DNA from 3 places in the Terrabacter sp. 05T424 genome. Region 1 is predicted to be linked to each of the others. Evidence: riboswitches for the same ligand, from Rfam matches in the RefSeq annotation. Region 1 holds a riboswitch; each other region holds the start of a gene.
The links. Region 1 has a riboswitch for cyclic di-AMP ahead of AC1DE0_RS12540 (C40 family peptidase). Riboswitches for the same ligand answer to the same signal wherever they lie in the genome.

Region 2: it holds a riboswitch for cyclic di-AMP, as region 1 does, so the genes downstream of both, AC1DE0_RS21520 (C40 family peptidase) here and AC1DE0_RS12540 (C40 family peptidase) in region 1, are expected to answer to the same signal.
Region 3: it holds a riboswitch for cyclic di-AMP, as region 1 does, so the genes downstream of both, AC1DE0_RS06185 (CHAP domain-containing protein) here and AC1DE0_RS12540 (C40 family peptidase) in region 1, are expected to answer to the same signal.

Annotation. Positions count from the first base shown of each region.
Region 1 covers NZ_JBFTLB010000005.1:70,204-80,190, forward strand. Annotated here, with positions in the region: gene AC1DE0_RS12505 (acyltransferase family protein) at 1-285, shown strand, start outside; gene AC1DE0_RS12510 (GNAT family N-acetyltransferase) at 461-1,465, shown strand; gene AC1DE0_RS12515 (acyl-CoA dehydrogenase) at 1,562-3,424, opposite strand; gene AC1DE0_RS12520 (hypothetical protein) at 3,669-3,884, shown strand; tRNA gene AC1DE0_RS12525 (tRNA-Gly) at 3,966-4,039, opposite strand; gene AC1DE0_RS12530 (transglycosylase domain-containing protein) at 4,170-6,227, shown strand; gene AC1DE0_RS12535 (FBP domain-containing protein) at 6,268-6,759, opposite strand; cyclic di-AMP (ydaO/yuaA leader) riboswitch at 7,143-7,282, shown strand; gene AC1DE0_RS12540 (C40 family peptidase) at 7,285-7,869, shown strand; tRNA gene AC1DE0_RS12545 (tRNA-Gly) at 7,948-8,018, opposite strand; gene AC1DE0_RS12550 (hypothetical protein) at 8,128-8,559, shown strand; gene AC1DE0_RS12555 (SMP-30/gluconolactonase/LRE family protein) at 8,559-9,428, shown strand; gene AC1DE0_RS12560 (AAA family ATPase) at 9,508-9,987, opposite strand, start outside.
Region 2 covers NZ_JBFTLB010000016.1:39,609-49,595, reverse strand. Annotated here, with positions in the region: gene AC1DE0_RS21570 (PQQ-dependent sugar dehydrogenase) at 1-539, opposite strand, end outside; gene AC1DE0_RS21565 (citrate synthase 2) at 750-1,871, opposite strand; gene AC1DE0_RS21560 (pentapeptide repeat-containing protein) at 1,980-2,606, shown strand; gene AC1DE0_RS21555 (hypothetical protein) at 2,652-3,056, opposite strand; gene pdxH (pyridoxamine 5'-phosphate oxidase) at 3,165-3,902, shown strand; gene AC1DE0_RS21545 (hypothetical protein) at 4,096-4,338, opposite strand; gene AC1DE0_RS21540 (hypothetical protein) at 4,335-5,513, opposite strand; gene AC1DE0_RS21535 (hypothetical protein) at 5,517-5,855, shown strand; gene AC1DE0_RS21530 (MFS transporter) at 5,934-7,205, shown strand; gene AC1DE0_RS21525 (iron-dependent transcriptional repressor DtxR) at 7,235-7,930, shown strand; cyclic di-AMP (ydaO/yuaA leader) riboswitch at 8,128-8,298, shown strand; gene AC1DE0_RS21520 (C40 family peptidase) at 8,301-9,083, shown strand; gene AC1DE0_RS21515 (DsbA family oxidoreductase) at 9,169-9,852, shown strand.
Region 3 covers NZ_JBFTLB010000002.1:237,300-247,286, reverse strand. Annotated here, with positions in the region: gene AC1DE0_RS06195 (N-acetyltransferase family protein) at 1-491, shown strand, start outside; gene AC1DE0_RS06190 (alkene reductase) at 680-1,750, opposite strand; gene AC1DE0_RS06185 (CHAP domain-containing protein) at 1,982-2,869, opposite strand; cyclic di-AMP (ydaO/yuaA leader) riboswitch at 2,873-3,062, opposite strand; gene AC1DE0_RS06180 (sortase domain-containing protein) at 3,357-4,178, opposite strand; gene AC1DE0_RS06175 (hypothetical protein) at 4,193-4,984, opposite strand; gene AC1DE0_RS06170 (VOC family protein) at 5,185-5,595, shown strand; gene AC1DE0_RS06165 (alpha-mannosidase) at 5,668-8,802, shown strand; gene AC1DE0_RS06160 (iron chaperone) at 8,888-9,262, opposite strand; gene AC1DE0_RS06155 (alpha/beta fold hydrolase) at 9,399-9,987, opposite strand, start outside.

The DNA.
Region 1 (9,987 bases):
GCCGTCGTGACGGCCGCGCTCGTCGCGGACTTCGTGCGCTTCGACCGGACGAGGCGCCCGGCTGACGACGGTGTGGACGAGCGCCGCGGGTGGGTCGACCCCGTCGCCGCGGTCTCGGCCGGAGTGCTCTTCTTCGGCATCCTCATCGTCTCGATCGTGGGCGTCGACGTGCTCGGCAACCGGCCGGTCTTCTTCCTTGTCGGCGACGTCGTGCCGGCCGTCGGGTTCGCGGTCCTCGCGCTCGGCCTCCTGCTGCTCCGCACCACCCGCCCCCGCCGCCGCTGACCCACGTCCAGCCCCCGCCCCAATCGAGAGAACGCTCCGTCACCCTCGTCCCCGATCGAGAGACCGCTCCGCCACCCCCGTCCCTGATCGAGAGAACACTCCGTCACACGCGGGCGACGCTGCGACTGCCGGAAACTCGATGGCACCCCGCCGGTGGCGCCCCTACGGTCGATGCATGGACACGAGGCTCATCGACGTGCACGACGACGAGGTGTGCGCGCGGGCGTACGAGGTCATCATCGCGAGCAAGGACCACGAGCGTCCTTGGCACCAACCACCCTCTCTCGCAGAGACGCTCGTCGAGTGGCGGCACGTTGACGAGGCGGAGCGGCAGGAGATGTGGGGCGCCTGGGACGGCGACGATCTCGTCGGTGTCGCCACGATCTGGCTGCCGATGAGCGACAACAGCTCGATGGTCTGGCACGACGTCCAGGTCGACCCCGCGCACCGTGGGCACGGCGCCGGCTCGGCCCTTGTGGACCGCGTCGTGGCCCGGGCCCGGGAGGAGTCGCGCACGACGCTCGTCACCGACGTCATGGTCCCGCCCGACGCCGACGACCACCCCTATCGCCGGTTCGCCGAGAGGCACGGCTACCACCTCAGCAACACCGAGATCATGCGCCACCTCGACCTCCCGGTCGCCGACGACCTGCTGGCGAGGCACGCAGAGCACGCGCGCCCGAGGTGGCAGGGCGCGTACCGCCTCGAGACCTACGTGGGTGGCGTGCCGGAGCACCTGCAGGAGTCGCTCTGCGCGGTGATGAACCAGCTCGCCGTCGACGCACCCACGGGCGACATCGAGTTCGAGGAGGAGTCGCTGACGCCGGCCCGCTACCGCGAGTACCTCGAGGTCTTCGAGAAGCAGGGGCGGGCGCGCCTCACCACGGTCGGCGTGCACGAGCAGACGGGAGACGTCGTCGCCTACACCGACCTCATGCTGCCGTCAGGGGCACCGTCGGTCGCCTGGCAGTGGGGGACCTTGGTGCACAAGGCCCATCGCGGTCGGCGGCTCGGCATGGCCGTCAAGGTGGAGAACCTCCGGCGGTTGCAGACCGACCACCCCGAGCGCAAGCGCGTCGTCACCGGTAACGACGACACGAACTCGTGGATGGTCTCGATCAACGAGGACCTCGGCTTCCGCATCGTCGAGCTCTGCCCGGCCTACCAGCGCAAGCTCTGACGCAGGGGCCCAGTCGAAAGGGCAGCCCGTCCCACACGGGGGAGGGCTGCCCATTCGACGTCGGAGAGGATGGCGCGCTCTCTCGCCCGTGGAGGGTCAGAAGGCGGACTCGGGAAGGTCCATGATGTCGTTGTCGGTGGCCTCGGCGATGGCACGCTCGGCCGCGATCTTCGGCAGGACGTTCTTGGCGTAGAACGAGGCCGCCGCCACCTTGCCGCGGTAGAAGTCGGCGTCCTTGCCGGAGGCCCCACCGTCGATCGCGGCCTGCGCGACCTCGGCCTGGCGCAGCAGCAGCCAGCCGACGACGAGGTCACCGGCAGACAGCAGCAGGCGCGTGGTGTTCTGGCCGACCTTGTAGAGGTTGGCGACGTCGCCACCCATGCGCGGGTCGCTCTGCATGAGCGTGCCGATCATCGAGCCGACGATGCCCTGGATGTCCTCGAGGGCGCGACCGAGCAGCTCGCGCTCGGTGTCGAGCGAGCCGCCGAGGTCCTTGGCGAACTCCTGGATCTGCCCGGCGACGTGCTGCAGGGCGGCGCCCTTGTCGCGCACGATCTTGCGGAAGAAGAAGTCGAGGCCCTGGATCGCGGTCGTGCCCTCGTAGAGCGTGTCGATCTTGGCGTCGCGGACGTACTGCTCGATCGGGTAGTCCTGCAGGAACCCCGAGCCACCGTAGGTCTGGAGCGACTCGGTGCCGAGCAGCACCCAGGCGCGCTCGGAGCCGAGGCCCTTGACGATCGGCAGCATGAGGTCGCTGATCTTGTTGGCGAGCTCGGCGTCGGAGCCCTTCTCGAGGGGCGCCGCCGGGTTGCCGGCCTGAGCCTGGTTGACGGTGTCCTGCTGGCTCGCGGTGTAGACGACGAGCGCGCGCAGGCCCTCGGCGTACGCCTTCTGCAGCATGAGCGAGCGGCGCACGTCGGGGTGGTTGGTGATGGGGACACGCGGGGCCGACTTGTCGGTCATCTGCGTGAGGTCGGCGCCCTGGACCCGCTCCTTGGCGTACTCGAGGGCGTTGAGGTAGCCGGTCGAGAGCGTGGCGATCGCCTTGGTGCCGACGAACATCCGCGCGTTCTCGATGACCTTGAACATCTGCGCGATGCCGTCGTGCACGTCGCCGAGGAGGGTTCCGACGGCCGGCTCGTGCTCGCCGAAGGTGACCTCGCACGTCGTGCTGACCTTGAGGCCCATCTTGTGCTCGACGTTGGTGACGTGGGCGCCGTTCCGCTCGCCGAGCTCGCCGGTCTCGAGGTCGACGTGGAACTTCGGCACGATGAAGAGCGAGAGGCCCTTGGTGCCGGGGCCGGCGCCCTCGGGGCGGGCCAGGACGTAGTGCACGACGTTGTCGACCATGTCGGACTCGGCCGAGGTGATGAAGCGCTTGACGCCGGTGATGTGCCACGTGCCGTCGGGCTGCTGGACCGCCTTGGTGCGGCCGGCGCCGACGTCGGAGCCGGCGTCGGGCTCGGTGAGCACCATCGTGGTGTGCCAGGCCTTGTCGACGATGTGCTTGGCCAGCTTCTTCTGGTCGTCGGTGCCGAGGTGCCACAGCAGGTTGGCGAACGAGTAGCTCGCGGTGAACATGTGGATGGCGGGGTTGGCGCCGCACACCATCTCGGCGACCGACCAGCGCAGCGACGCGGGAACGACCATGCCGCCGAGCTCGGCCGGCACGTCGAGGTTGCCCCAGTCGCCGTCGACGTAGGCCTTGAACGACTTCTTGAACGAGTCGGGCATCGTCACGGTCTGGGTGGCCGGGTCATAGACGGGCGGGTTGCGGTCGCTGTCGAGCAGGCTGTCGGCCAGCTCGTTCTCGGCGAGGCGCGAGACCTCGCGGAGGATGTCATTCGCCGCGTCGACGTCGACGTCGGCGTAGATGCCGCGCCCGAGGACGTCCTGACGGTTGAAGACCTCGAACAGGTTGAACTCGAGGTCGCGCACATTGCTCTTGTAGTGGCCCATCGGGACCCTCCGCGTTCTGTCGCTCGTCGTGCGTCCGCGTCGGCGGGCGCGCCAAGTTACTGGCCGGTCACTTCCATGATGCTACTGACCGGTAACGAATCGCAAGGGGAGCAGGTCACGGTTGGGCCACGCTCGCCCGCTTGCGTATGCCGTCCCGCTGCTGCCCGCGTGCGCGGGCACGCGCCGGGGTGGTGCAGTCGAAAACCCGCTCGCTCCGGCGCGCCCCAGCCGCTGGGATGGGGCCATGGACGCCCGCAACCGACTCCGCGATGAACCCTTCCACTGGCAGCGCACCGCCTCGGGCGAGGTGCGAGTGTCGCGAGGCGGGCGGCTCGTCTCAGTCGTCGCCGGGGGCCCGGCCCGCCGTCTCGACCGGGTGCCCGACGGAGGAGACGAGAACGCGATCCAGCACGCCCTCGCCCGGGCGACCGGCAACTACAAGCGGGGCAACGAGCGCTGACCATCTCGCCGGGCACGCGGCATACGCCCTCGCCCGGACATGCAGGAGGGCCCGGTCCGTGGAGGACCGGGCCCTTCGCGTTGGAGCAGGCGGCACGAATTGCACGTACGTCTTCCCCCTGGAAGAGGGCTGTTCTGCTACTGAACTACGCCTGCGAGGCGTCGCAACCGTAGCAACAGTCGGGCGTCGTCGTCCAAACGGCCACGCCGGTGGCATACCTCCGCTCGCAGCCAGCTCCCAGCCGACACGCAGCGAGCCGTCGGCGTCGCGCGCCTATCGTGGTCCGTGACCGGACGACGCCGCGACCTCGGACGAACGGCCCGCACGCTTGCCGCCTTCGTGGCGGCCGCGGTGTCGGTCGGGGTGCTGGCTGCCGGTCTGTGGACGCCCGCACTGGCTGCCCTCGGCGGGCTGTCGGCCGCCGGCGCCGACGCGTTCATGGCCCTGCCGAGCACCTTCACCATGGCGCAGCTCGCGCAGGGCTCGCGGATCCTGGCCGCCGACGGATCGCTCATCGCGACGCCGCAGGACGAGGACCGCGTGGTGGTGCCCCTCTCGCAGGTCGCGCCGGTCATGCGGGTCGCCCAGGTGGCGATCGAGGACAGCCGCTTCTACGAGCACGGGGCCATCGACCCCCAGGGGCTCACCCGTGCAGTCCTCGCGGACCTGCGCACCGGGCAGGCGACCGAGGGTGCGTCGACGCTCACCCAGCAGTTCGTCAAGCTGTCGCTGCAGGCGCAGGCGCTGCGAGACGGCCAGGACGCGGCGGCCCGGGCCGCCATCGCGAAGACGATCCCGCGCAAGCTCGTCGACCTGCGCTACGCGGTCGCGCTCGAGCGGTCATGGAGCAAGGGCGAGATCCTGCAGGGCTACCTCAACCTCGCGTACTACGGAGACGGGGCCTACGGCGTCGAGGCAGCCGCCCGGCACTACTTCGGCGTGCACGCGAGTGAGCTCACCCTCACCGAGGCCGCGACCCTCGCCGGTCTCGTGCAGAGCCCGAGCACGAGCGACCCGGTGCACCATCCGAAGGCGGCGCAGGCCCGACGCAACGTGGTGCTGGCGCGCATGAAGGCGCTCGGCGAGCTGAGCCCGACATCGTATGCGGCGGCCGTGAAGCGGCCCCTGGCGCGAGACCTCGATGTCACCCATCAGCCGGCGACGTGCGACGCGTCCCCCGACCCCTACTTCTGCTCGTTCGTCATCGCGTGGCTCGAGGGGCAGCCCGCACTCGGTCCGACCCAGCAGGCCCGGCGCGACCGGATCTTCCAGGGCGGCCTGACGATCCGCACCACGCTCGACCCGTCGGTGCAGCGTGTCGTCGACGCGTCCCTGCGCGCGGTGGCCCCGGAGCAGAACACGCTCGGTGTGGCGGCAGCCGCGTACGTCACGGAGCCCGGCACCGGCGCCGTGCTCGGCCTCGGCCAGGACACGGCCTACGGCTCGGGTCCCGGCGCGACCGAGCTCGACTATGCCGTCGACCGGCGCTATGGCGGCTCCGGCGGCTTCCAGTTCGGGTCGACGGCCAAGGCCTTCTCCCTCGTGACCGCCATGAAGCAGGGGCTCGGCACGAACGCCTCGGTGAACGCGCCGGCCGCGGACAACCATCGGCCGGCGACCTTCAGCAGCAAGCAGTTTCCCCAGCCGTGTGGCGTGGGCGGCCCGTGGTCGGTCTACAACGACGAGCCGTGGAAGGGCGGCACCATGTCGCTGAAGCAGGCGACGGCGAAGTCGACGAACACCGCCTTCGTGGCACTCGCCAGCCGGATCGGGGTCTGCGCGATCCACTCGACGATGACGGCCTTCGGCATCCACGGCGGCGACGGCCAGCCGTTGGGCACCTACCCCCCGCAGGTGGTGCTCGGCGCACAGGCCGTCTCGCCGCAGACGATGGCGAACGCGTATGCCGCCCTCGCCGCCCACGGCACCCTCTGTGACGTCCACCCCGTCACCAGCGTCGTGGCGGGTGGACGCACGCTGTGGGCGCCACCTCCAGCCTGCCGACGGGTGGCCGACGCACACGCGGTCGACGAGGCGACGACGTACCTGGAGTACAACATGACGCACGGCTCGGGCATCCTCAACCAGCTGCCCGGACGCCCGACGGCCGGCAAGACGGGGACGTCCGACGGCAACGCGCAGTCGTGGTTCGTCGGCTACACCCCACAGCTGACGACCGCTGTGTGGGTGGGCAACCCGGTCCACCCCACCCGGCACATGTTCAACGTGTCGATGGCGGGCAAGTCGTGCGCGTCGATGACCGGTGCCTGCTACGCCGCCCCGATCTGGCGCCGGATCATGGATGGCGTGCTGTCGGGGGAGCCGGTCGAGCCGATGCCCTGACGCCGGGCCGGGGCCTTGACGTCAGGGCATCAGCGCCAGCTCAGGAGCCGTCGCGGACCCGACGCGCGAAGGCGGACGAGCGCGCCCGGAGCTCCTCGACGCGTCGATCGACGAGCGAGCCTGCGTCGAGTCCGCCCTCCATCGCGTTCGGCGGGCGGCGCACGTGCTGGGAGCAGCTGAAGTCGGCGTGGACGAGGGTGCCGAGGCTGTTTCCCTCGCGGCCGGCGGCGCCGGCACGTCGCGCGACCCACAGCCGCACGTCGGCCGTGGCGAAGGCGTCCTCGCACCAGGCGCACATCGCCCGCGCCTTGCGTGTCCGCTCCGACGCCCGCAGGACGAAGGCGACCGCCTCGTCGTCGACGGGCACGACGGCATACGCCCTCTGGGGGTTGCTGCGGTCGACCCAGCCGAAGTAGTCCAGCTGCTCCCACGGGAGCGTCTCGAGGCTGCCCGGGATGCTCGCCTGCTTCGCCTCGCGGCGCGAGCAGTTCACGAGGGCAGTGCGAATCTCATTGTCTGTCAGTGGTTTCACGGTGTTCCTGTCAGTCGGGCAGGACCGGGCGACCCGGTCAGCCGGGGTGGGTGAGGTGACGCAGGTCCGTGACCGCTGAGCAGGCCATGAAGGCCACCCACCTCTCCGCGGGCTCTCCCGCCGACGACTGACGACTCCGGTGCGGAGCGGCAACCATGGTGTGCCGGAAGCCCGTCGCGGGTCCAGTCGTTTTCGGACGGTTTCGTGCTCCGCTGTCAGAAACGCCCTCCTTCAGGGCGGTTTGTCATGTCAACATCTGCCGATATCGAGCCGTGACCTACACGGTTCAACCATTCGTCTGCGACCGTCGATGCAGTTCATCGGCCGGGGTCCTCCCCGGCCGGCCCGCCGGTACGCCGAGTCCTGTCCGCCGGCCGGGGCAGCTGCGCATCACGCGGACAGGAGCGGGGGACCCAATTCTGGGCCGGCTAGGACCGGTCCTCGGGGTGAAGCCGCGACCTGCGGCCGGGCCACTTCTGCCCGAACCCGACAGCTCACCTCGAAGGCGTGGGAAGGAACCCGACCATGCCCGCTACGAGTCCTGCACGCCCTGCACGCCCCGGACGCCATCGGCGCCCCGGCCGTCGACTGCCGCTCCAGTCCCTCGCCCTCACCCCGCTGCTCGGCGCCGCCCTCCTCGTGGGGACCGGCGGTGCACCGCCTGCCTCCACGACGGCGCCGACCGCTGCTGCCCCCCACGTGAAGGCAGCACCGAAGAAGGCGGTCAACGTGGCCACCGCCCCCGTGGCGGCCGTCCCGCGTCGCATCCAGGCACTTCGCCTCACGGCCGCTCAGAGGGGCAAGCCCTACCGCTGGGGTGCCGCGGGGCCGTACGCGTTCGACTGCTCCGGCCTCATCTACTACGTCTACCGGACCCGTTTGCACGTGGCACTGCCCCGCACTGCGAACGCCCAGCGCCTGAGGACCGTGCGGGTGGCCAAGTCCAACATCATGGCCGGGGACCTCGTCTTCTTCATGCGGGCCGGACGCGCCTACCACGTCGGGGTGTACGCCGGCAGCGGCAAGGTCTGGCACTCGCCGCGACCGGGCCAGCGCGTGCAGCTCTCGAAGCTGTGGACCAGCGCGTGGGTGGCCGGTCGGGTGCGCTAGGAGGCTGTGCCGGGCCCGGTGCTCGTCGCCGGGTCTGGCTGGGGCTGACGGGGCGCCCGTCTCGGGTGACTGCTGCGGAGCGAGCGACGGGAATCGAACCCGCGTATCCAGCTTGGGAAGCTGGCGCTCTACCATTGAGCTACGCTCGCACGGGCCGCCGGCTGGTGCCCCGCAAGGGCTCGCGAGGCGGCACGCGGCGTCAGTGTAGCCGACGCCGCGCCAGTGCACTGACCGCGACCCCAGGGGCCCACGACCGTCATGGATCTGACCAAGCAGTCCGCCTTCGTCGACCACGTCCGCGGGCTGGGGGGAGCCACGGCGCAGGTGGCCGTGACCCTCGAGCAGTTCTTCGACGGCAACGACTGCGAGTGGAGCATCGCACCCAACCGGCCCGAGGACGTGCAGCTCGAAACCGTGCGCAAGGTCCTGCTCGACCTGCGCTCGCACCCTGAGGTGCACGACGTCCGGGTCGAGCTCGACGTGCTGGAGTTCGAGGACTTTCCCGACGACGAATGGCCTTACGCCAGTGGGGTGGCCGTCATCACCACACTGCAGCCCGAAGAGGTCGACGCGATGACGATCGACGCCGACACCGAGTCCAGCGGTGGCCCGGCGGGAGCCGCTGACTGGCTGGTCGACGCGCCCGGCGTGCCGGAGGGACACCACTACGTCGGCGTGTGGTGGGACTGATGGATGCGGCCGGGACCGGTCTGGTCGAGGGCGCTCCCGAGCAGGTCACCGACGCGCTCTGCTACCACGGTGAGGGCCCCGTCTGGTCGCCCACGTGGGGTGGCCTGCGCTGGGTCGACATGCTCGCCGGTGACGTCCTGACGCTGCGTGCCGACGGCTCGGTCGACCGGATGCACGTCGGCGACGTGGCCGCGTTCCTGCGCCCTCGCTCGCGAGGTGGCTGGGTGGTCTCGACCGAGCGCGGGCTGTCGCTCGCGGACGGGCCGGACGGCATCCCCGAGCCGTGGTTGGACCTCTGGGACGACCCGTCGATCCGCATGAACGAGGGCGGCGTCGACGGTCGCGGACGGCTGTGGGCGGGGACGATGGGCTACGACCGGGTGCCCGGCAGCGCCACCCTCTATCGCGTCGACCCCGACGGCGCGGTCGCCACCGTGCTCCCCGCCGTGACGATCTCCAACGGCATCGACCTCTCGCCCGACGGCCGACTCGCCTACTACGACGACACCCCGACGGGGCGGACCGACGTCTTCGACGTCGTCGACGGCGAGCTGACGAACCGCCGCCCCTTCGTCACCCACGACATCGGCCACCCCGACGGCCTCACCGTCGACAGCGCCGGCAACGTCTGGGTCGCGCTCAACGGCGCCGGTCGGGTGCGCTGCCACTCGCCGGCCGGTGACGTGCTCGCCGAGGTCGAGCTGCCCGTCCGGCTCACGACGGCGTGCGCGTTCGGCGGCGACGACCTGCGCGACCTCTACGTCACGACGTCGCGCGAGAACCTGGACGATCCGGAGCCCGAGGCCGGCGCCCTCTTCCGGGTGCGCGTCGCCGTGCCCGGTGTGCCCGTGCGCGCCTTCGCCGGTTGAGGGCTGCGTCAGTGCTGCTCGCGGCGCAACACTGACGCACGGCCTTCCGAGGACGTATGCCTTCTCGTGGGCGTACGTCTCAGCCCGAGTAGGTGGTCCCGCCGTCGGAGGAGTAGCCGAACGTCGACACCACGCGACCCGGTCTGTGCGGGAAGCCGGGTGGCATGCTCATGGGGCCGCCTGACGGGTCACCGGCAGGCCCGCCCGGCCCCCCGCCGGCAGGCTCACCCGAGCCCACGCCGAGCAGGCTCCGCGTGAGCCGCTGCGAGTCGGAGAGCAGCTCGTCGAGGGCGTGACCGAGGTGGTCGTCGGCAGGCTGCTCGTCGGCCAGAGCAGCGGCGAGCACGGCCCGCCGCACGAGCTCCTTCGTGAACGATGCCGTGGTGCCCTCGGAGCGGGCGGCCGCAGCCGACATGGCCTCGTGGCCGAAGAGGTGGCCGCCGTAGAGGTGGAGCAGCTCGAGCCGGCCCTCGAGGTCGGGCAGCGGGATCTCGGCCGCGAGGTCGACGCGTCCGGGCCGCTGCGACAGGGCCACCTCGAGGTCCTCGACGCGGTTGGT
Region 2 (9,987 bases), on a different contig from region 1:
ACCTTCCCGCCGAGCGCGCCGAGGTTCTGCGGGTTGGTGCCGACGGCCGCGTCGCCGGTGCCCACGTAGAGGCGGCGGTCACCACCGAAGCGCAGCCGGCAGCCCGAGTGCCGGCCGCTGGACAGCGGGATGCCCGTCACCACGGGGGCGCCGTCGGAGACCGCCGTGGTGTCGCTCGTCAGCCGCCAGCGCAGAACGCGGACGTCGAGCGGGTTGCCGGCGGAGGTGCGCACCGACTGGCAGGTGTAGAAGCGCCTGTTCGTCGAGGCGGCCGGGTCGGCGACGATGCCGAGCAGCCCGCCCTCGCTCTGGGCGAAGATCGACGGGAACCCCGAGATGGTCACTCTCCGTGGGGCATTGGCTCCGCGCTTGCTCCACACCTGGCCGGCGCGGAGGTCATAGAGCATGAGCCCGCCGACCCAGGTCAGGTCCCAGGGGTTGCTGAGGCCCGACACCATGGTCGTGACCCGCACGGTGGGTGCCGCTTCGGCGGCGGGCTGCTCCACGGCCAGTGCGGCCCCGGCGAGCAGTGCGCCCACCAGGGCGATGGATCCTCGGACTCGTAGACGCTGCACCATGATGGCTCCCGACTCGGTGTCCCGCTTGCTCCCATTTGGGAGGCTACGCGCGCCCGTGCGACGGCGCGCGCCGAGATCCGACGTCACCGAGCACGTATGCCGCTGGGCCCGGTCGTGTGACCAGGCCCAGCGGCATACGTCCTTCGGTCGACGCTCACCGACCCGGTGCGGTCAGTGGCCGATGTCGGCCGTCCACCCGGCGACGTCCTCGGGCTTGCGCGGCCCCTCGCCGATGTAGCGCGACGACGGCCGGATGAGGCGCCCGGTCAGCTTCTGCTCGAGGATGTGCGCCGACCAGCCGGCCGTGCGCGCACACGTGAACATCGGGGTGAACATCGACGCCGGCACCTCGGCGAAGTCGAGGATGACCGCGGCCCAGAACTCGACGTTCGTCGCGAGCACGCGGTCGGGCCGGCGGGCGTGCAGCTCGTCGAGTGCGGCCTTCTCGAGCGCGGCCGCGGCTTCGTAGCGCGGCGCCCCGAGGCGCTCGCAGGCGGACCGGAGCACGCGGGCACGCGGGTCCTCGGCGCGGTAGACGCGGTGGCCGAATCCCATGAGGCGCTCACCCTTGTCGAGCACGCCCTTGACGTAGGCCGTCGCGTCGCCCTGCTGCTCGACGCCGTCGAGCATGTGCAGCACGCGGGACGGAGCCCCGCCGTGGAGCGGCCCGGACATCGCGCCCACCGCACCCGACAGCGCGGCAGCGACGTCGGCGCCGGTCGAGGTGATGACGCGCGCGGTGAAGGTGGAGGCGTTCATGCCGTGCTCGGCCGCGGACACCCAGTACGCGTCGACGGCCTCGACGTGCTTGGGGTCGGGCTCGCCGCGCCAGCGGATCATGAAGCGCTCGGTGATGGTGGAGGCCCTGTCGACCTCGCGCTGCGGCACCATCGGCTTGTCGAGGCCGCGGGCCGACTGGCCTACGAAGGAGAGGGCCATGACGGCGGCCCGGGCGAGGTTGTCGCGCACCTCCTCGGCGTCGATGTCGAGGGTCGGCTTGAACCCCCAGACCGGCGCGAGCATCGCGAGGGCCGACTGCACGTCGACGCGCACGTCGCCCGTGTGCAGGGGCAGCGGGTAGGGCTCGGCGGGAGGGAGGCCGGGGTCGAACTCGTTGTCGACGAGCAGGCCCCAGACGTGGCCGAAGTCGACGTGGCCGACGAGGTCGTTGATGTCCACGCCGCGATAGCGCAGCGCCCCGCCCTCCTTGTCCGGCTCGGCGATGGTCGACTCGAAGGCGATGACGCCCTCGAGTCCTGGCTTGAAGTCGGGATCGGGCGTGCTGTCTGCCATGTGCGTCCTTGCTGTGCAGGCGGTACCACCGCGGTGTGGAGGCCAGCAGCCAACGGCCGTCGGGGTGGGCGTGGGTGGGAATGGGTCGTGGCTGCCAGACTTCACCGTATGCCGTCAGCCGCCGACCAGACCGTGTTTCGTGACGCCGTGTTCGCCACACGGGACCTCCACCAGGACGCCGTCCGGTTCGAGGGCACCGACTTCAGCGGCGCGCACGCCGAGGGTGCCTCGTTCCTCGAGTGCACGCTGGTTGGGGCCACCCTCGACGAGGCGCATCTCTCGGGCTCCCGCTGGTCGGAGTGCGAATGGCAGCGCGTCCACGGCGTCGGCCTGAGCCTCGTCGAGGCCAGCCTGGTCGAGACGATCATCGACGGTTGCCGGCTCGCCGCGGTGTCGGCCTGGGGCTCGACCTGGCGCGACGTCACGGTGGTGGGCGGCAAGGTCGACTTCCTCAACCTGCGCGGCGCCAGGCTCAAGGACGTCGCCTTCGTCGACTGCGTCGTCGTCGAGCTGGACCTCCAGGAGGCGGTCGTCGACGGGCTGACGTTCGAGGGCTGCACGCTGCAGCAGCCGTCCTTCGGTCGCGGCACGTATGCCGGCCTCGACCTCTCCGGGGCGACGCTCAGGTCGCCGGTCGGGCTGGCCGGCCTCAAGGGGGCGACCCTGAGCCGCCCGCAGGTGATCGACCTCGCCGACGCCTTCGCGGCCGAGCTCGGCATCCTCGTCGCCGACTGAGCGCCCGCACGTCCGCGGGGCCGCGCTGGGTGGGGGCAGGGGTGGTCAGTTGATCTGGTTGGGCTTGCCGCGGCGCAGGGCTGCTGCTGCGGCGTCCTTGGCGCGTTCCGTCGCCTTGACCTTGTCCTGCGGACGGATGCGCTTCGTGAGGTCGGCACGCGCGACGAGGGTGGTGAGCAGCATGTCGGTCGCCGGGTGCACGGCGACGGGCTCGTCGCCGCTGAAGACGACCCAGTGCGCGGCGTCGCCCTTGTAGACCTTGAGGATGCTGCCGTCGGCGAGCGACCTGGCGTGGTCCATCGCCTGACGCCTGGCCCGCTCGCTGGAGATGGCCTTGTTGGCAGCCTCCTTGGCGGGCTCACGCAGCGCCTGGCTGGCCACCCAGATCTGCGGGCCGTACTTGATCCCGAGCTTGACGGTCTGGGTGACGAGCTTTCCCTTGCCTGCCATCGTCCGACTCCTCACCGGCCCCGGACGGCCGGGGCTCTCGCTGGGTCCGCACGCGCCGTGGCCTGACGCTCGTGCGGGCCTTCCTGTCGCCAACCCTAGTCTGGGCTCATGGACAACACCCCGGTGGCGTCGGCCGACGAGCCGGCCCGCAAGCCCACGCGCACGGCTCATGAGGTGCGCCGCCTCGACTACTCCGGAGACGGTCTCGTCGAGGCCGACGTCGCCGAGTCGCCCTACCTCCAGGCACGGGCATGGGTGGACGCAGCGCAGGCGGCCGCCGAGGAGAGAGCCGACGTGCCGGAGCCGTCGGCGCTGTCGGTGGCCACCGTCGACGAGTCCGGCGCGCCTGACGTGCGCACCGTCCTGATGCGGTTCTTCGACGAGCGAGGCCCCGGCTTCGTGACCAACCTGGGCTCGGCGAAGAGCCAGCAGCTGCAGGGCAATCCGCGGGTGGCGGCCAGTCTGACCTGGCCCTCCATTTATCGGGCGATCCGGTTCCGCGGCACCGCCGAGCCCCTCGGGCGTGACGAGGTGGAGGGCTACTTCGCGTCGCGTCCCTACGGTTCGCGCTTGTCGGCCTGGGCCTCCGACCAGTCACGCCCGGCAGCCGACCGGGCCGAGCTGGAGCGCCGGTGGCAGCAGGTGCTGGAGCGCTTCCCCGACACCGGCAGCGACGACGACGTGCCGGTGCCCGACTTCTGGGGTGGTTGGCGCATCGTGTGCGACGAGGTGGAGTTCTGGGCGGGCCGGAGCAACCGGCTGCACGACCGCATCGTCTTCCGTCGCACGGGGCCGGGCGACCTCGCAGCTGTCGGAGCCTGGACCCGAGTGCGCCTGCAGCCCTGACGAGGCCGGAATGACGAGACATGGAACAGGGCAGCCCGACGAGTCGGACTGCCCTGCCTCATCCATGGTGTAGATGGGGACGCGGCTATCGCGTGGCCACCTCACACGTTCCGGAAGAAATCACTTCACGGATCACCTCCCTTCGGTTCGACTCCTCGAACCTACGTCGGGATGAATGGGGCGGCAAGACCTTTTACACAGGGTCGGTGGGCAGCTCGTCGTCGCTCGTCGTCGCGGGGCCGGTGGACCCGGACTCCGTCTCCGTGCCGCCTGGACGATCACCGGCCACCTCGCCGTCGGGGGCGCGGCGTCGGGTGATCCGGCCGAAGCCGAGGATCATGGCGACGACCGCGACCACGACGAGGGCGACGACCAGCATCGGCCCCCACGTGTCCTGCGGCGGCGCAGCCGCGTCGAACGGCACGAGCAGGGTCATGTGCCGACCTCGGGCTCAGGCGCCACGGCCACCGCGGCGGTCTCGGGTGTGGGCCCGATCGATCCCGAGCCACCGGCCGGCAGCCGGGAGACGATCGGCACCGTCGGCACCGTCGGCACCGTCGGCACGGTCGTCGCCGTCGGCCCAGTGTGCCCAGTCTGCCCGGTCGCTTCGGTGTCGGCTGCAGCCGGGGCGGGCGGCGCCAGGAGGCTGCGCGCCCCCATGAGCATGGCCAGCAGCACCGGCAGCTCGAGGTAGGCGTGGTAGCTGGCGAGGGCGGCATACAGCGCCTTGCCCTGGACGAAGTCGACGCCGAAGAGCACGGCGAAGACGGCCGCGACGAGGAAGCCGACGGCCCAGAGCCGCGGGCCGGTCACCCACGGAACCCGGGCCTCGAACGAGGCGGTGGCGTCGGGCGCGACGCGGGGGATGAGGGCGACCCACACGACGTAGTGCATCGTCTGCATGAAGGCGAAGACCGTGAGGAACCGGCTCCCGAGCAGGGTGGCCGCGGCTCCCGGCGGTGCACTCGTGGCCAGCACTGTCTGCCCGTCACCGACGACGCTGCGCACGATGCCCGGGTCGGTCGTGAGCGAGCCATCGAGGAGCCCGAGCAGGATCACCGCCGGGATGGCGAGCACCCAGAGCAGCTGCACGGCGCGGAAGGCCTGTCGTCCGCGGCGCGAGGTGATGCGGCGCGACCACTCCCAGAGGAAGAAGAGCGGGACGACGTTGTGGAGGTGGGTGAGCACGACGAAGTGGTACGCCGGGAAGGTCAGGGAGAGCACCGCGGCAGCGGCCACGACTCCCCACACCACGTGGCGGCGCCGGCCTTCGAGGCCGTAGCGGGCGGCGAGGGCGATGACCCCGTAGCCGAGGAGGATCTCGGCCAGCTGGGCCGGACGACCGACGACGCCCGACAGCAAGCGGCAGATGACGATCACCGTGACGAGGGCCACGAGCAGGTCGAGGAAGGGGCGGCCGAGGAGCCCCGAGAAGCGGCCGGCGACGTAGCGGATCTCGAGCAGGTTGTGCAGGATGCCAAAGAGGATCAGGCCGATCACGGCCGTCGCGACGGGCGCGCCGAGTGCCAGGGCGAGCGATGCGCCGACGGCCCCGAGCACGAGGAGCGTCACGGTGCGCCAGCGCTGCGTCCCGGCAGACACGCCGGTCATGCCGTGACCGTCCGCGCGTGGGAGGCGCTCGTCGTGACCATCGCCGTCGAGACCCCGGTGCTGGTGGGGTTCGCGCGCCACGCGGAGTGGGCGGCGTGGGGCCGCGCGGTGGCTGCGGCCGTGGGAGTCAACGTGCTCACGCAACCGCTGCTGCATGCCGTCTCGACGCGGTTCTCCTCGTCGGCCCAGCTGGTGGCGGCCGAGGTCGTCGTGGTCGTGGTGGAGACGGCGCTGCTCACTCGGTGGTGGCGGGTGAGGGGCCGGGAGGAGACGACGACACTGGCGCTCGCGGTCGTCGCCGCCAACGCCTTGTCCACCGCCGCGGGACTGCTCGTCCCCTGACTCCCGGTCACGCGCCAATCGTTCCGTCGCCCGGACGAGCGGGCCAGCCGAGTAACCCGATCGTTAGGGTCCTGTGGCGTGACCGAGATTCGCGGCGAGGGGGACGGCGGGGGCGAACGCACCGGCAGCCTGCGTGCGATCGCGCTGTCGGCGTACGGCCCCACGCTCCTGGGGTCGACCGGTGCCGGGGCCGTCTCTCCGATCGTGGCCGTGTCGGCCCGCGAGCTCGGCGCCTCGGTCGGGGTCGCGGCTCTGCTCGTGGCGATGATGGGCGTGGGGCAACTGCTCGGTGACCTTCCGTCCGGGGCCCTCGCCGCCCGCATCGGGGAGCGTCGGGCGCTGCTGGTCGCAGCCGTCGTCGAGGCCGTAGGCATGGTCGTCTCGGCGCTCGCGGGCGGCCTCGTCATGCTCTTCGTCGGCGTCCTCGTCATCGGGCTCGCAGGCTCGCTCTTCGGGCTGGCGCGGCAGGCCTACCTGACCGAAGCGGTGCCGGTCGCCATGCGCGCCCGCGCGCTCTCGACCCTCGGTGGCGTCCACCGCATCGGCTACTTCGTCGGGCCGTTCATCGGCTCCCTCGTCATCACGCGCTGGGGCATCGAGTCCGCGTACGCCGTCGGCGGGGTCGCGAGCATCGCGGCGTTCGTGCTCGTGCTCGTGGCTCCCGACATCACCGGCTCGGCGCACCGGGTCGCGACGGCCGGCGTCCCGAGGAGCGTCGCGTCCGTGCTGGTGCAGCACCGGCACGTGCTGCTGACGCTGGGCACCGGGGCGATGTGCGTGGCGGGCGCGCGCGCCATCCGTGAGGCGCTCGTGCCGCTGTGGGCCGAGTCGGTCGGGTTCACGCCGGCGCAGACCTCGCTCGTGTTCGGCGTCGCCGGCGCCATCGACATGGCCCTCTTCTATCCGTCCGGCTGGCTGATGGACCGCTACGGACGGGTGGCGGCAGCCGTGCCGAGCATGCTCGTGCTGGGCCTCGGGATGGCGCTGCTCCCGTTGGCGACGAGCCTCGTCGCCGTGACGGCCGCCGCGACCGTGCTCGGTGTGGGGAACGGGCTCGGGGCCGGCCTGATCATGACGCTGGGCGCCGATGCGTCGCCCGCCGACGGCCGCGCCCAGTTCCTCGGTGGCTGGCGGCTGTGCGCCGACCTGGGAAGGGCCGCGGGCCCCTTGGCGTTGTCAGGTCTGAGCGCAGTCATGTCTCTCGGCGCCTCCGCCGTCGTGCTCGGCGCGGGCGCGGTCGTGGGGGCGGGATGGCTGCGCGTCTGGGTGCCTCGGCACGACCCGACTCGGGCACGGGTTCCGGGCTCGAGGGCAGGCACCTCCACCGGCACAGCGACGGGCGGTCACTGACCGTCCGAGGATTCTGAGAAGGTATGACCGTGACGGACCTGATCGACACCACCGAGATGTACCTCCGGACGATCTACGAGCTCGAGGAAGAGGGCATCGTGCCCCTGCGGGCACGCATCGCCGAGCGTCTCGGCCACTCGGGCCCGACGGTCTCGCAGACCGTGGCCCGGATGGAGCGCGACGGCCTCGTCGCCGTCTCCGGCGACCGTCACCTCGAGCTGTCCGACCACGGTCGGCTGCTCGCGACCCGCGTCATGCGCAAGCACCGCCTCGCCGAGCGGCTCCTCGTCGACGTCATCGGCCTCGAGTGGGAGTACGCCCACGACGAGGCGTGCCGCTGGGAGCACGTGATGTCCGAGAAGGTGGAGCGCAAGATCCTCGGACTCATCGGCGACGGCCTCGAGTCGCCCTACGGCAACCCGATCCCCGGTCTCGACGAGCTCGGCATGCACCAGGACGAGGACTTCCTCACCGGACTGATCCCGCTCACCACTGCCGTGCGCGACAGCGCCGCGAGCGTGACGATCCGCCGCATCGGTGAGCCCGTGCAGGTCGACCCCGAGGCGCTCGGACTCCTCACGAGCGCGGGAGTCATGCCCGGAGCCCGTGTGGACGTCGCGCGTGACGGTGCCTGGGTCATGGTGGTCCGCGACGGCGGCGAGCCCTCCACGGCCGTCTCGCTGCCCGACGAGGTCGCGGTCCACGTCTACTGCCAGACCGCCTGACGACCCGTACGTCAAGGTGTGCCCCCTTTGGTGGGGGTGACTTGGCATGCCTTGCCACATTTGTCCGGGTGGCCGGAAGTTCTCCGAATTCTGTGGACCTGGAGGTGACAACCTCCGGCCGGTTGGGTAGCGTGGCGGCACTTGCTCTCCCCGTCGAGCGAGTGCCCCGGGTCGGACCGCCGAGTCCTGCCATCGACCTGTGGCCAGTGACGAACCGCAATGGCAGGAGCGGGGGAACCACTTTCTCCGGACGTCGAGAGACGTCCTCGGGGTGAAGCCCTCCGTGGACCGACATGGTCCGAGTGAAGGCCGGGCAAGTACCTCCAGCCCGAACCCGACAGCTCACCTCGTAGGCGTCGAGAGGTCAAACGTGGCTCAGAACGTTCCCGGGCGCCACCGCGCCCCCGGTCGATTCAACGCGATCTCGGAGCTCAAGACGATCGCCAGGGAGTCGGCCCAGCCGGCCGTCAAGGGTGCTGCGATCGTCGCCGCCTCGGGTGGCCTCGTCGCCTCGTTCGCCGGCACGGCGAACGCCGCAGACGGTGTGAACAGCGCCGCCGCGGGCCCCGCTGTGGTCGGTCCGCAGGTGGGCACCCTCAAGGCGTCGAGCGCCCTGTCGGCCATCGGCTACGGCAAGCCGGCCCTCAAGTCCAAGCCGCTCGTCATCGAGGACATCAAGGTCAAGAGCGAGCGCGCCGAGGCCGCCGCCGAGAAGGCTGCCGCCGAGAAGGCTGCCGAGAAGGCCGTCACTCGCGCAGCCGCCGCCGACCGTGCGTCCCGGTCGACCGCTCGGGTCGCCCTCAACAACGCGAAGATCCCCAGCGCCTCCGGCATCGTCGGCATCGCGCAGTCCTTCTTCGGCGTTCCCTACGTCTACGGCGGCTCGTCGCCGTCGGGCTTCGACTGCTCGGGCTTCACGTCCTACGTCTACCGCCAGGCGGGCATCTCGATCCCGCGCACGGCTTCGGCCCAGCAGGCCGCGGCGACGCGCGTCAGCGACCCGCAGCCGGGTGACCTCGTCTTCTTCGGCTCGCCGGCCTACCACGTGGGCATCTACGTCAGCCCCGGCCGCATGATCGACGCCCAGCGCCCCGGCACCGTCATCGGCAACCACTCGATCTGGACGGCGCCCTCGGGCTACGGCCGCTTCTGAGCCTCGCTCGACCTCTCTGTTCGTTGTGCCCTCGCCGACTCCGGCGGGGGCACAACGCTTTTCGGGGCCATGGTTGACTGAGTCGATGACCGACCAGCCTGCTGCCGAGTCCACGACCCTCATCGAGCTCGAGCTCTGGAGCGACCTGGTCTGCCCTTGGTCCTGGGTGGCCAAGCGGCGCGTCGAGGCCGCCGTCGCCGCCTTCGAGCGGCCGCACGACGTCACGGTGCGCCTGCGTTCCTTCGAGCTCGATCCCGAGGCCCCGCGGGGCGGTGGCGTGCCTGTCAGCGAGCACCTGTCGGTGCGCCACGGCGGCGACGGCGAGACGGGGCGGCTCATGAACGCCAGGGCGAGCGAGGTCGCCGAGGCCGATGACCTCTACTTCGACTGGGACCGCGCCGTGCGGGCCAACAGCTTCGACGCCCATCGCCTGTGTGCGCTGGCCGGCGAGATGGGCGGGCCTGCCCTGCGCTCGGCCGCGGTCGAGCGCTTCCAGTCGGCGCACTTCAGCGAGGGGCTCGCGATCGACGACCACGAGGTGCTCCAGCGCCTGTCCGCCGAGTGTGGTCTCGACGAGCGGCGCGTCTCGGCCGTCCTCGCGTCCGACGAGTACGCCGACGAGGTGCGGGCCGACGAGCAGCAGGCCCGCTCGATGGGCGTCAGCTCGACGCCCTTCGTCGTGGCCAACGCGTATGCCGCCGTGTCGGGTGCGCGTCCCGTCGACGACTACCTCGCGCTGCTGCGCGGCGTCGCCACACAGACGATTTGAGCAGCTGGGGCAAAAACCGCAAACCGCCCATTGCGCAAGGAGATTCGTCCACCTGCTGGCATGTCGCGCCAGCCTTGGCGACACGGAACCCGGTCGGGGTGGAGGATGCAGCAGGTGCGTTGCTCGCGCGACGGT
Region 3 (9,987 bases), on a different contig from region 1:
CCTGCGCGGCCGTCTACGCGCCTTACGTCACCGGCACCTCGATCACGTTCGAGACCGAGCCCCCCGACGCCGAGGAGATGGGCCGGCGCATCGGGAAGGCGCAGCGATCACATGCGTTCCTCGTACTGGAGGACGCGGGTGAGGTCGTCGGGTACGCGTACGGCGGGCCGTTCAAGGAGCGCGCCGCGTACCGCTGGTCGTGCGAGGTCTCGGTCTACCTCGCCAGGGACCGCCACGGGCGAGGCGGCGGTCGGCGGCTCTACGAGGAGCTGCTGACCCGACTGACCGCCCGCGGCTACCGGATGGCCGCGGCGGGGATGACTCAACCCAACGAGGCGAGCGGCCGGCTGCACGCGGCGATGGGCTTCGAGACGGTCGGCACCTACCGCGACATCGGCTGGAAGTTCGGCGCGTGGCACGACGTCACCTGGGTGCAGCGCAGACTCGGCGACGCGTTGCCGGCCGGGGAGGATCTGCCCGAGCCGACCTGACCGTCGGAAAGTGGGCACTCGACCTGACTCACCCCGTCGAGTGCGCAGTTCCCGACGCGCGGACCCCGTCGGAAAGTGGGCACTCGACCCAAGTCACCCGTCGAGTGCGCAGTTCCCGACGCCCAGGCCCCGTCGGAAAGTGGGCACTCGACCCGAGTCACCCGTCGAGTGCCCACTTTCCTACGTCGTCAGGGGAGGGCGGGGTAGTCCGTGTAGCCCTCGGCGCCCCCACCGTAGAAGGTCGCCGGGTTCGGCTCGTTGAGCGAGGCACCCTCGCGCCAGCGGCGGGCCAGGTCGGGGTTGGCGAGGAACTCGCGGCCGACCACGACGGCGTCGCCGAGGTCGCGCTCGAGGAGGTCCTCCACCTGGGCCAGGTCGGTCACCGAGGCGAACCCGGTGTTGAGCAGCACCGGGCCGCCGAACCGCTTGCGCAGGTTGCGCACGAGGTCGGACTCCGGGTCGCCGAGGATGCTGAGGTAGGCGAGGCCGAGCGGGGCGATGCCCTCGACGAGCGTCTCGTAGGTCGCGGCCGTCTCGAGCTCGTCCTCCTCGAGGACGCCCTGGATGTTGTGCGCAGGCGAGATGCGGATGCCGACGCGGTCGGCGCCGATGGCCTCCGCGACGGCTGTCGTGATCTCGACGGTGAGGCGCGCGCGGTTCTCGGGCGAGCCGCCGTAGGCGTCGGAGCGCTCGTTGCTCGACGGCGCCAGGAACTGGTGCGGCAGGTAGCCGTTCGCGGCGTGCACCTCGACACCGTCGAGCCCGGCCGCGATCGCCTGCCGGGCCGCGTGGACGAACTCCGCCACGAGCGCAGGGATCTCGTCGGTCTCGAGGGCGCGCGGGACGGCATACGGCTGCTGGCCCGATGGGGTGACGACGGTGCCGGGCGCGGCGATGGCGCTGGGGGCGACGCTCTCGAGCCCACCCTTGTTGTCGGGGTGCGCGACTCGACCCGCGTGCATGAGCTGCACGACGACGTGGCCGCCGCCCTCGTGCACGGCGTCGGCGACGAGGCGCCAGCCCTCGACCTGCTCGTCCGAGTGCATGCCGGGGGTGTCGAGGTAGCCCTGGCCGACGGCACTCGGCTGCGTGCCCTCGGTGATCAGGAGGCCGGCGCTCGCGCGCTGGCCGTAGTACTCGGCGTTGAGCTCGGTCGGCACCTGGCCCTCGCCCGCGCGGTTGCGCGTCAGGGGGGCCATGACGAAGCGCTGGGGGAGGTCCCAGCGGCCGATGCGGATGGTCTCGAAGGCCGTGGACACAGGCCTGCTCCTCACTGTCGGTGAAGTGTCGGGGTGTAGGTGGCGGTGGTGGTCCGCGGCTGCCCACCCGTGTGGGTGGAGCCTTCAACTACCTGGGCGACAAGTCGGACAGCAGGGCCAGCATTCCCCGAGGAGGGCCGGTGTGATGCGTCAGGCACGGCGCGCGGGCATGACGAAGGGGAGGATGCCGCAGCATCCTCCCCTTCGGTACAAGCGCTCAGTCCGCGAGGATCACGGCGCGTAGATGTACTTCATGCCCGGACCGTCGGTCAGGGTGCGGGTGTTGTAGTTGTACGCACCGGCCAGGGCGTTCATCTCGACGATGGTGACCTGGTCGCCGTTGACGGCCGTCACCCAGGCGACGTGGCCGACGCCCGAGGAGCCGTGCACGCCGGGCTGCATGACCAGGATCGAGCGCGTACGCGGCGTGCCCGTCACGGTGTAGCCCGCGTTGGCGGCACCCGAGGCCCACGCCATCGCGTTGCCGGTCCAGCCGCCGGGGTAGTAGCCCTCGGACGCGTGCCACTTGGCGAGCGCGCCCCAGGTGCACTGGCCCGGGGTGGCCCAGTTGTACGACGAGCGCATGCCGGAGGAGGCGCCCGGCACGGAGCCGTTGCTGGTCGACTTGGCGGTCGACGTGGTCGCCGTCAGCGTGCGACGCGTGAGGTCACGCGAGGCGCGCTCGGCGGCGGCCTTGCGCTCGGCGGCAGCCTTCTCGGCAGCGGCCTTGACGGCAGCAGCCTTGACCGCAGCAGCCTTGGTCGCGGCGCGCTGCGTCTTGACCTGGATGTCCTCGATGACGCGCGGCTTGGGGGCCGCGGCGGGCTGGGTGACCGTCTTCTGGGCAACCGGCGCGTAGCCGATCTTCGAGAGGGCGGTCGAGGCGGCGGGGACGGCGCCGGTGGTCGGGCCGACCGCGGCAGCGCCGGCGGTGGTGGCGGACAGGGGCTCGGCACTCGCGGGGTTCGCGAAGGTGGCCACGAGGCCGCCAGTGGCTGCGACGAAGGCCGCACCCTTCATGGCGGGCTGTGCCGTCTCACGCGCGAGGAGCTTGAGCTCGTTGAGGGGGTTGTGACGGCCTGGCGCACGGTGGCGGCCGCGGATGATCTCGTTGTTCACGCTTGTACCTCTCCGCGCCTACGAAGTTAGCTGTCGGGTTCGGGCGGAAAGGTGCCCGGCTCTCCCCCGGTTCGCGACAGGTCGCGATCCGGGCGAGTACTTCACCCCAAGGACGTCCGGAGTCGTGGCGCCGGACGCCCGGAGAAACGTGTGGTTCCTCCGCTCCCGTCACAAGGTTTGCTCTCGCTCGAGAGGCGGTGACAGGACTAGGCGGTCCACCTCGCGAGCGCCCGACCAGGTGGCCGGACTCCCGGAAGAGTAGACGACGGGACTGGCAAAAGTCACGCTGAGGTAACGGACACGCGCCAGAAAGGTCGTTGACGGTCCGTTTTGCGACGATTTACCTGCGTCATACCTTTAGGTCCTTGTGACGGGAGTCACATGGCAGGTGCTGACTCTGCCGTGACGTCGGCGCGACCTGCTGGACGTACCCGCAGCGGGCAGCTGAGCCACCACGTCGGGGTCGGCGACGACCCCGACGGGCGCGTCAGGCGCCGCTCGCCAGGTGGCCGAAGACGATGACGTTGTCGCGGTACTCGTTGCGGCTGTCGGTCGGACCACCGCAGGTGACGAGGCGGATCTCGGCGCGGCGGAAGTCGCTCTTGTAGACCAGGTCGGTCGGGAACTGTGACTTCCGGTAGGCCGCGACGCGGTCGACGGTGAAGGTCAGGTGCGAGCCGTCCTGTCGCGAGACCCTGACGACGTCGCCGGCCCTGACCCTGCCGAGCTCGTGGAAGATGCCCGGCACGCCGGAGGGTGTGTCGACGTGCGCGGCGATGACCGAGGGGCCGAGCTGGCCCGGTGTCGGCCCGGCGTCGTAGAGGCCGACCTCCTGGGCCGTGCCGGGAACCGAGATGGTGCCGTCGCGCTGGATGTGGAGCGGGACGAAGGTCCTCGAGCTCACCCCGATCGAGGGGATCTCGAGCGACGTCGGCTCCGACGCGTCGAGAAACCGCCCGAACGCAGCGCCGGGGTCCGACGTGGGCGGCGAGGCAATTGTCGTCCTCGCAGGTCCTGGGCCGGTCGTCGTCGAGGTCGTCGCCGGGGCCGCTGGGCCAGGGGTCGCTGGTGCCGGGGCCGCTGCGGGCGGCGGGGTCGCAGGGCTCCCCGACGGGCCGCGGAGTCCGATGACGAGCGCGACGACGCCCACGACGAGCAGCACGGCTGTTGCGACCAGGGCCGCCGCGACACCGGTGGTGACGCGACGGCCCGGCTGCGACGGCATACGGCCCGGCTGGCTCGGTCGGCTCGGTTGGCTCGGTCGGCTCGGTTGGTCCGACTGGCCCGAGGTGCCCGACTGCTCCGCCATGGGACGTCTTTCGCTCAGCCGCGCGACCGTGCGGCGCGGCGGGCGGCGAAGGCGCCGGAGCCGGCTGCAGCGAGCAGCGCACCGCCGCCGAGGAGGAGCATCGAGTCGTTGGTGCTGGTCTTGAGGCCGTCGGCGCTCGTGCCGCCGCCGGTGTGCATGCCGCCGGCCGGTGCGGTGTGGAGCGCCCCGCAGAGCGCCGGGTCGGTGGCCTCGGTGGGAAGCTTCGGGTCGAGGTCGCTCTTCGTGGTGCCGGAGTACTTGCCGTCGTGGTTGTGGTCGACGCCGTGGATGACGACGACGGACTGGCCCTTGGCGATGGCCTCGGCGACGCCGCTGGAGACCTTGATGCTGCCGCGCTCGTAGCTGATCCTGCCGCCGGGGGCGGTGGAGAACCGGTCGATGGCGAGGGCGCTCTTGGGGCTGGTGTCGCCGGTCTTGGTCAGCGACACGACGACGTCGCCGTATGCCGGCCCGCCCTCGGTCGTGTTGAGGTGGCCGTTGTTGTCGGTGTCGTCGGCCAGGGTCGGGCACTCGTGGCGGGCCGCGGCGGCGAAGTGGATGTGCGCGGCGTGGGGGTTGTCGGGCAGCAGCCCGCGCGCGGCCATGGTCACGGTGATCATGTCGCCCTCGACCTCGACCATGGCGGTGCCGCTGCCCTTGACCTCACTGCCCGCGACGGGCTTGAGGTTGGCGCTGACCCAGCCGTCGGCGGCGAACGCCGGTCCGATCGTGAGGGCCATGGCCGCGGCGGCCGCGAGGCTGGCGCCGGCGATTCGAGTCGTCGTGCGAGTGGTGGTGCTGCGCATCTGTTCTTCCTCCTTGACGAGGAGACAAAGCCGTCCAGCCTGCTCTTTCTCAGACGGGGTCGTCGTCGACCATCTCCGGGGTGGGGTTCGCCGTGCCGCGCCGACTGGATTGGGGGTCCAGTGAACTTTCTGTGCCGTCACGCTCCACACGGACCGTCGGCGGGCTTGACTGGCAAGGAGCGGGCGCGACCCTGCGCCCCATGGAGGAAGGACCCATCGTGCTCGAGAGCTCCAAGGCCTTCGGCGGCTTCTCCGTCGACGACATCCCGGCCGCCCGGGCGTTCTACGCCGACACGCTGGGCCTCACGGTGACCGAGGCAAACGGCATGCTCACGCTCCACCTCGCGGGCGACCGGCCGGTCATCGTCTACCCCAAGCCGAACCACGCCCCCGCGACCTTCACGATCCTCAACTTCCCTGTCGCCGACGTCGAGGCGACCGTCGACGAGCTGACGGCGCGGGGCGTGACGTTCGAGAAGTACGAGGGGACTCCGACCGAGACCGACGAGAAGGGCGTCTTCCGCAAGGGCGGGCCGCTCATCGCGTGGTTCACCGACCCGGCCGGCAACGTCCTCTCGGTCATCGACTCGTCGCCTCCTGACGCGGCCTGACGCCGTCCTGACGCCGTCCTAAGGCCGTCCTGACGTCGGGCGGCCCCGGCGGCGCGTGGCTAGGGTCGGGGGGTGTTCGACGACAGCGCCCACGTCCTGCGCCGCGCCCGCCGTGTGCTCGCCGAGCACGTGACACCTGCGGTGCACCGAGACCGTATGCCGCTCGCGACGTCCGCGTGGCACGTGCCCGGCGAGCCGGTGCCCGTCGCAGACGCGCTGGGCGTGGCCGCCGACGGAGGCTTCGAGCCGGTCGGGCCGGGCACGCCGTGGGGTGAGCCGTGGTCGACGTGGTGGTTCGAGATCACCGGCTCGGTGCCGGAGGCCTTCGTCGGGGAGTGCGTGGAGGTCGTCGTCGACCTCGGTTTCCGGGGTGAGGGGCCGGGCTTCCAGGCCGAGGGGCTGCTCCACGACGCGGACGGCACGCCCCTCAAGGGGATCCACCCGATGAACCGCTGGTTCCGGGTGTCACCGGAGGCCGCCGGTGGCGAGCCGGTGCGGCTCTACCTCGAGGCCGCCGGCAACCCCGCCGTCATGGAGCACGGGTTCCGGCCGACCGGGCTCGGCGAGGTCGCGACCGCCGGTGCCGAGCCGCGCTACGTTCTCGGTCGCATCGACGTCGCCGTCTTCGAGCCAGAGGTCTTCGGCCTGGCAATGGACCTCGACGTGCTCGTGGACCTCGCGACCGAGCTGCCCGAACGCGACGCCCGGCGGCTCGAGGTGACGGCCGCGCTCGACGACGCGCTCGCGGTGCTCGACGTCCACGACGTGCGCGGCACCGCAGTGGCGGCCCGCTCGGCGCTCGCCGAGGTGCTGGCGGCCCCCGCGGTCACCAGCGCGCAACGGCTCACGGCCGTGGGCCACGCACACATCGACTCCGCCTGGCTCTGGCCGGTGCGCGAGACGGTCCGAAAGTGCGCGCGCACCTTCGCCAACGTCACGGCGCTCGCCGTCGACTACCCCGAGCTCGTCTTCGCCTGCTCCTCCGCGCAGCAGTACGCGTGGATGAAGGAGCGCCAGCCGGCGATCTGGCATCGCATCCAGGACGCCGTCGCGGCCGGCACGTGGGAGGCCGTCGGCGGCCAGTGGGTCGAGGCCGACGGTGTCATGCCGAGCGGCGAGTCCCTCGTGCGCCAGCTGCTCCACGGGCAGCGCTTCTTCGAGCGAGAGCTCGGGGTCCGGTGCCGCGGCGTGTGGCTGCCCGACTCGTTCGGCTACTCGGCGGCATACCCCCAGATCGCCCGCCTCGCGGGCGCAGAGTGGTTCCTCACCCAGAAGCTCAGCTGGAACGACACCAACACCTTCCCGCACCACACCTTCTGGTGGGAGGGCATCGACGGCACCCGCGTCCTCACGCACTTCCCGCCCGCCGACACCTACGAGAGCAAGCTCGGCGGCGCCGACCTGCACCGATCCGCGCGGCAGCACCTCGACAAGGGCCGCTCGCGAAGGGCCCTCATCCCGTTCGGCTTCGGCGACGGTGGCGGCGGGCCCGAGCGCGAGATGCTCGAACGGGCCCGGCGGATGCGGTCGCTCGAGGGGTCACCCTCCATCGAGGTCGGCACCGCGCAGTCGTTCTTCGACGGCGTGCGTGAGGAGTATGCCGAGGCGGCGCCCACGTGGTCGGGCGAGCTCTACCTCGAGCTGCACCGCGGCACCCTCACGAGCCAGCGTGCGATGAAGGTCGGCAACCGCGGCTGCGAGGCGCTGCTGCGCCAGGCGGAGCTGGTGTGGACGATCGTCGCCGTGCACGGCTTGGGGGAGTGGCCCGCCGAGCGCCTCCGCCTCGTGTGGGAGCGACTGCTGCTCCTGCAGTTCCACGACATCCTGCCCGGCAGTGCGATCTCCTGGGTGCACCGCGAGGCGAGGGACGACTTCGAGCGCCTCACCACCGAGCTGCGGGCACTCGTGGGCGAAGGGCTCGAGCTGCTCGGCGGCGGCCTGTTCAACGCCGGCCCGTTCGGGCGGCGCGAGGTCGTCGACGGAGCGGAGGGGCCGGTGCTCGTCGACGTGCCGGCGCTGGCAGTGGGTGGGTCGAGGGTCGAGCGACCCTCGAACCCGGTGACCGTGGACGGACTGACGGTCACCAACGGTCTTGTCTCCGTGACGATCTCACCTGACGGGTCGGTCGAGCGCATGGTCGACCATCGGCACGACGACCGCGAGGTGCTGCCGGCAGGTGCTCGCGCTGCCGAGCTGCGGCTGCACCCCGACGTCCCCGCGATGTGGGACGCGTGGGACATCGACAAGCCGCACAGCCACACCTGGACCTCGCCCGTCGACACCGTCGTCGAGGTCCTTGAGAACGGCCCGCTGCGAGCCGTCGTCGAGGCACGCGGAAGGGTCGGACGCTCGGCGTTCGTGCAGCGCACGACGGTCACCGCCGACTCCCCGCGGGTGGACGTCGAGGTGCGGGTCGACTGGCGCGAGCGTGAGCGGGCTTTGGCGGCATACGTCCCCGTCTCGGTGCTCGCCCCGCACAGCAGCGCCGACATCCAGTTCGGGCACCTGCGCCGGGCGACCCACGAGAACACGTCGTGGGAGTCCGCGCGCCACGAGATGGTCGCCCACCGCTGGCTGCACGTCGGCGAGGAGGGCTGGGGCGTCGCGCTCGTCAACGAGGCCACCTACGGGCACGCGGTGCGCCGCTCGGTCACCGACGCCGGCGAGCCGGTCACGACGATGCGCCTGACGCTGCTGCGCTCCCCGTCCTTCCCCGACCCCACCACCGACAGCTCGGACGAGGTCGGCGAGCAGGTCATCCGCTTCGGCATCGTGCCCGGCGCCGACGTCGCCGAGGCGATCGAGCACGGGTATGCCGTCCACCTCCCGCTGCTCGGTGCGCTGCGGTGGCCTTCTGGCGCAGCTGAGTCCGACGCCGCGGCCGGGCAGTTCGACCGGCCTGTCGTCGAGGCGGACAACCGGGCCGTCGTCGTCGAAGCCGCGAAGCTCGCGGAGGACGGCAGCGGCGACGTCGTGGTCAGGCTCTACGAGTCGCGAGGTGGTCGGGTGCGGACCGTCGTGCGGCCCGCCTTCGACTGGTCGGCCGTCGCGGAGGTCGACCTGCTCGAAGGGGACTCATCGGCACTCGACGGCCGTCGGGCCCTCGTGGGAGGCAGCGATCGGGCCCTGGCCGCGGGCGGGCAGGCGGCATTGGACCTGCGGCCGTTCCAGATCGTGACCCTGCGCTTCAGACGCCCCACCCCCTGAACCGTCGAATGGCCACGTGGCCGCCCCAACCGTCGAAAGGCCACGTGTGGCCGCCCTCCGATTGTCGAAGGGCCAGCTGTGGCCCTCAGCTCTCGGAGGCCTCGGCGATGGCCGCTCGACGTAATAGGCACAGCTCGGTGATCTCGGAGATCAGCTCGAGGGGGACCGGGCGGTTGATCGGGAAGCGGACGGTGTCCTTGGCCCGGCGGTAGGGGCCGATGGCGTCCTCGAAGTCGCTGTCGCCCGTGGGCACGGGGTACAGGCCGACGTGGTTCTTCCAGCCCGCGTAGTAGATGAGCGGCTTGCCGTCGACCGTGAAGGTCGCCATGCCGTAGCTGATCTTCTCCGCCGCGTGGGGCGCCGCCTCGTGGATCGTCCGCCGCACACCGGCAAGCTGACTGCGCGTCTCCTCGGGATAGGACGCGATGTAGTCATCGACGGACGCAAATCTCGGGGCCAATCCAGGTCCTCACCTTGTTCCGGACCGGTCGTGGAGGGGTGCCTCGACTGTATTGCGCGAAAGGGGTGACTGCAAAGTAAGCACGTGTTACGGGATGAACACGTCAACAACCTACGGAAACAGGACAAGTCGCCACTCAGACGTCGAGCCACTGCTCCCCGGCGAGCACCTTCTCGACGACCACGGCGCCCGGCCCGGCGGGGCGCCGGCCGAGCAGGGTCGCCGTCGTGAAGCCGGCGGCGAGGCCGTCGAAGACGTCGTGCCGGCGCAGCATGGCGTGGCGGCCGCTCTCGACCGTGACGTAGCCGACCTGCGCGGTGCGCGCGAGGTCCCGGGCGACGGCCGTCGAGCTGGTCGCTCGGGCCACCCGGTCGTCGTCACCGTGCACGATCAGGACGTGCCGGCCGGTGAGGTCGAGGTGGCCCTCGTGCGGGTAGACCCACGGGTTGAGGGCGACGGCGCTGACGACCGGACGCTCGGCCGCTGCCAGCAGGGCTGCGCGGCCACCGAGCGAGTGGCCCACGAGGCCGACGGGCAGGTCGGGGCCGAAGCGGTCCGACACCTCGCGCAGGGCCCAGCGGACGTCGTCGACCGGGGTGTGGTGCGCGTCCCAGCCGCGGGTCGAGTTGAGCAGTCGCAGCACCGCGAGCTCGCCCTTGGCCGCCCGCGCGATGCGCGCCGCGATCGGCACCATGCGCAGGACCGACAGCTGGGTCGGGCTGACC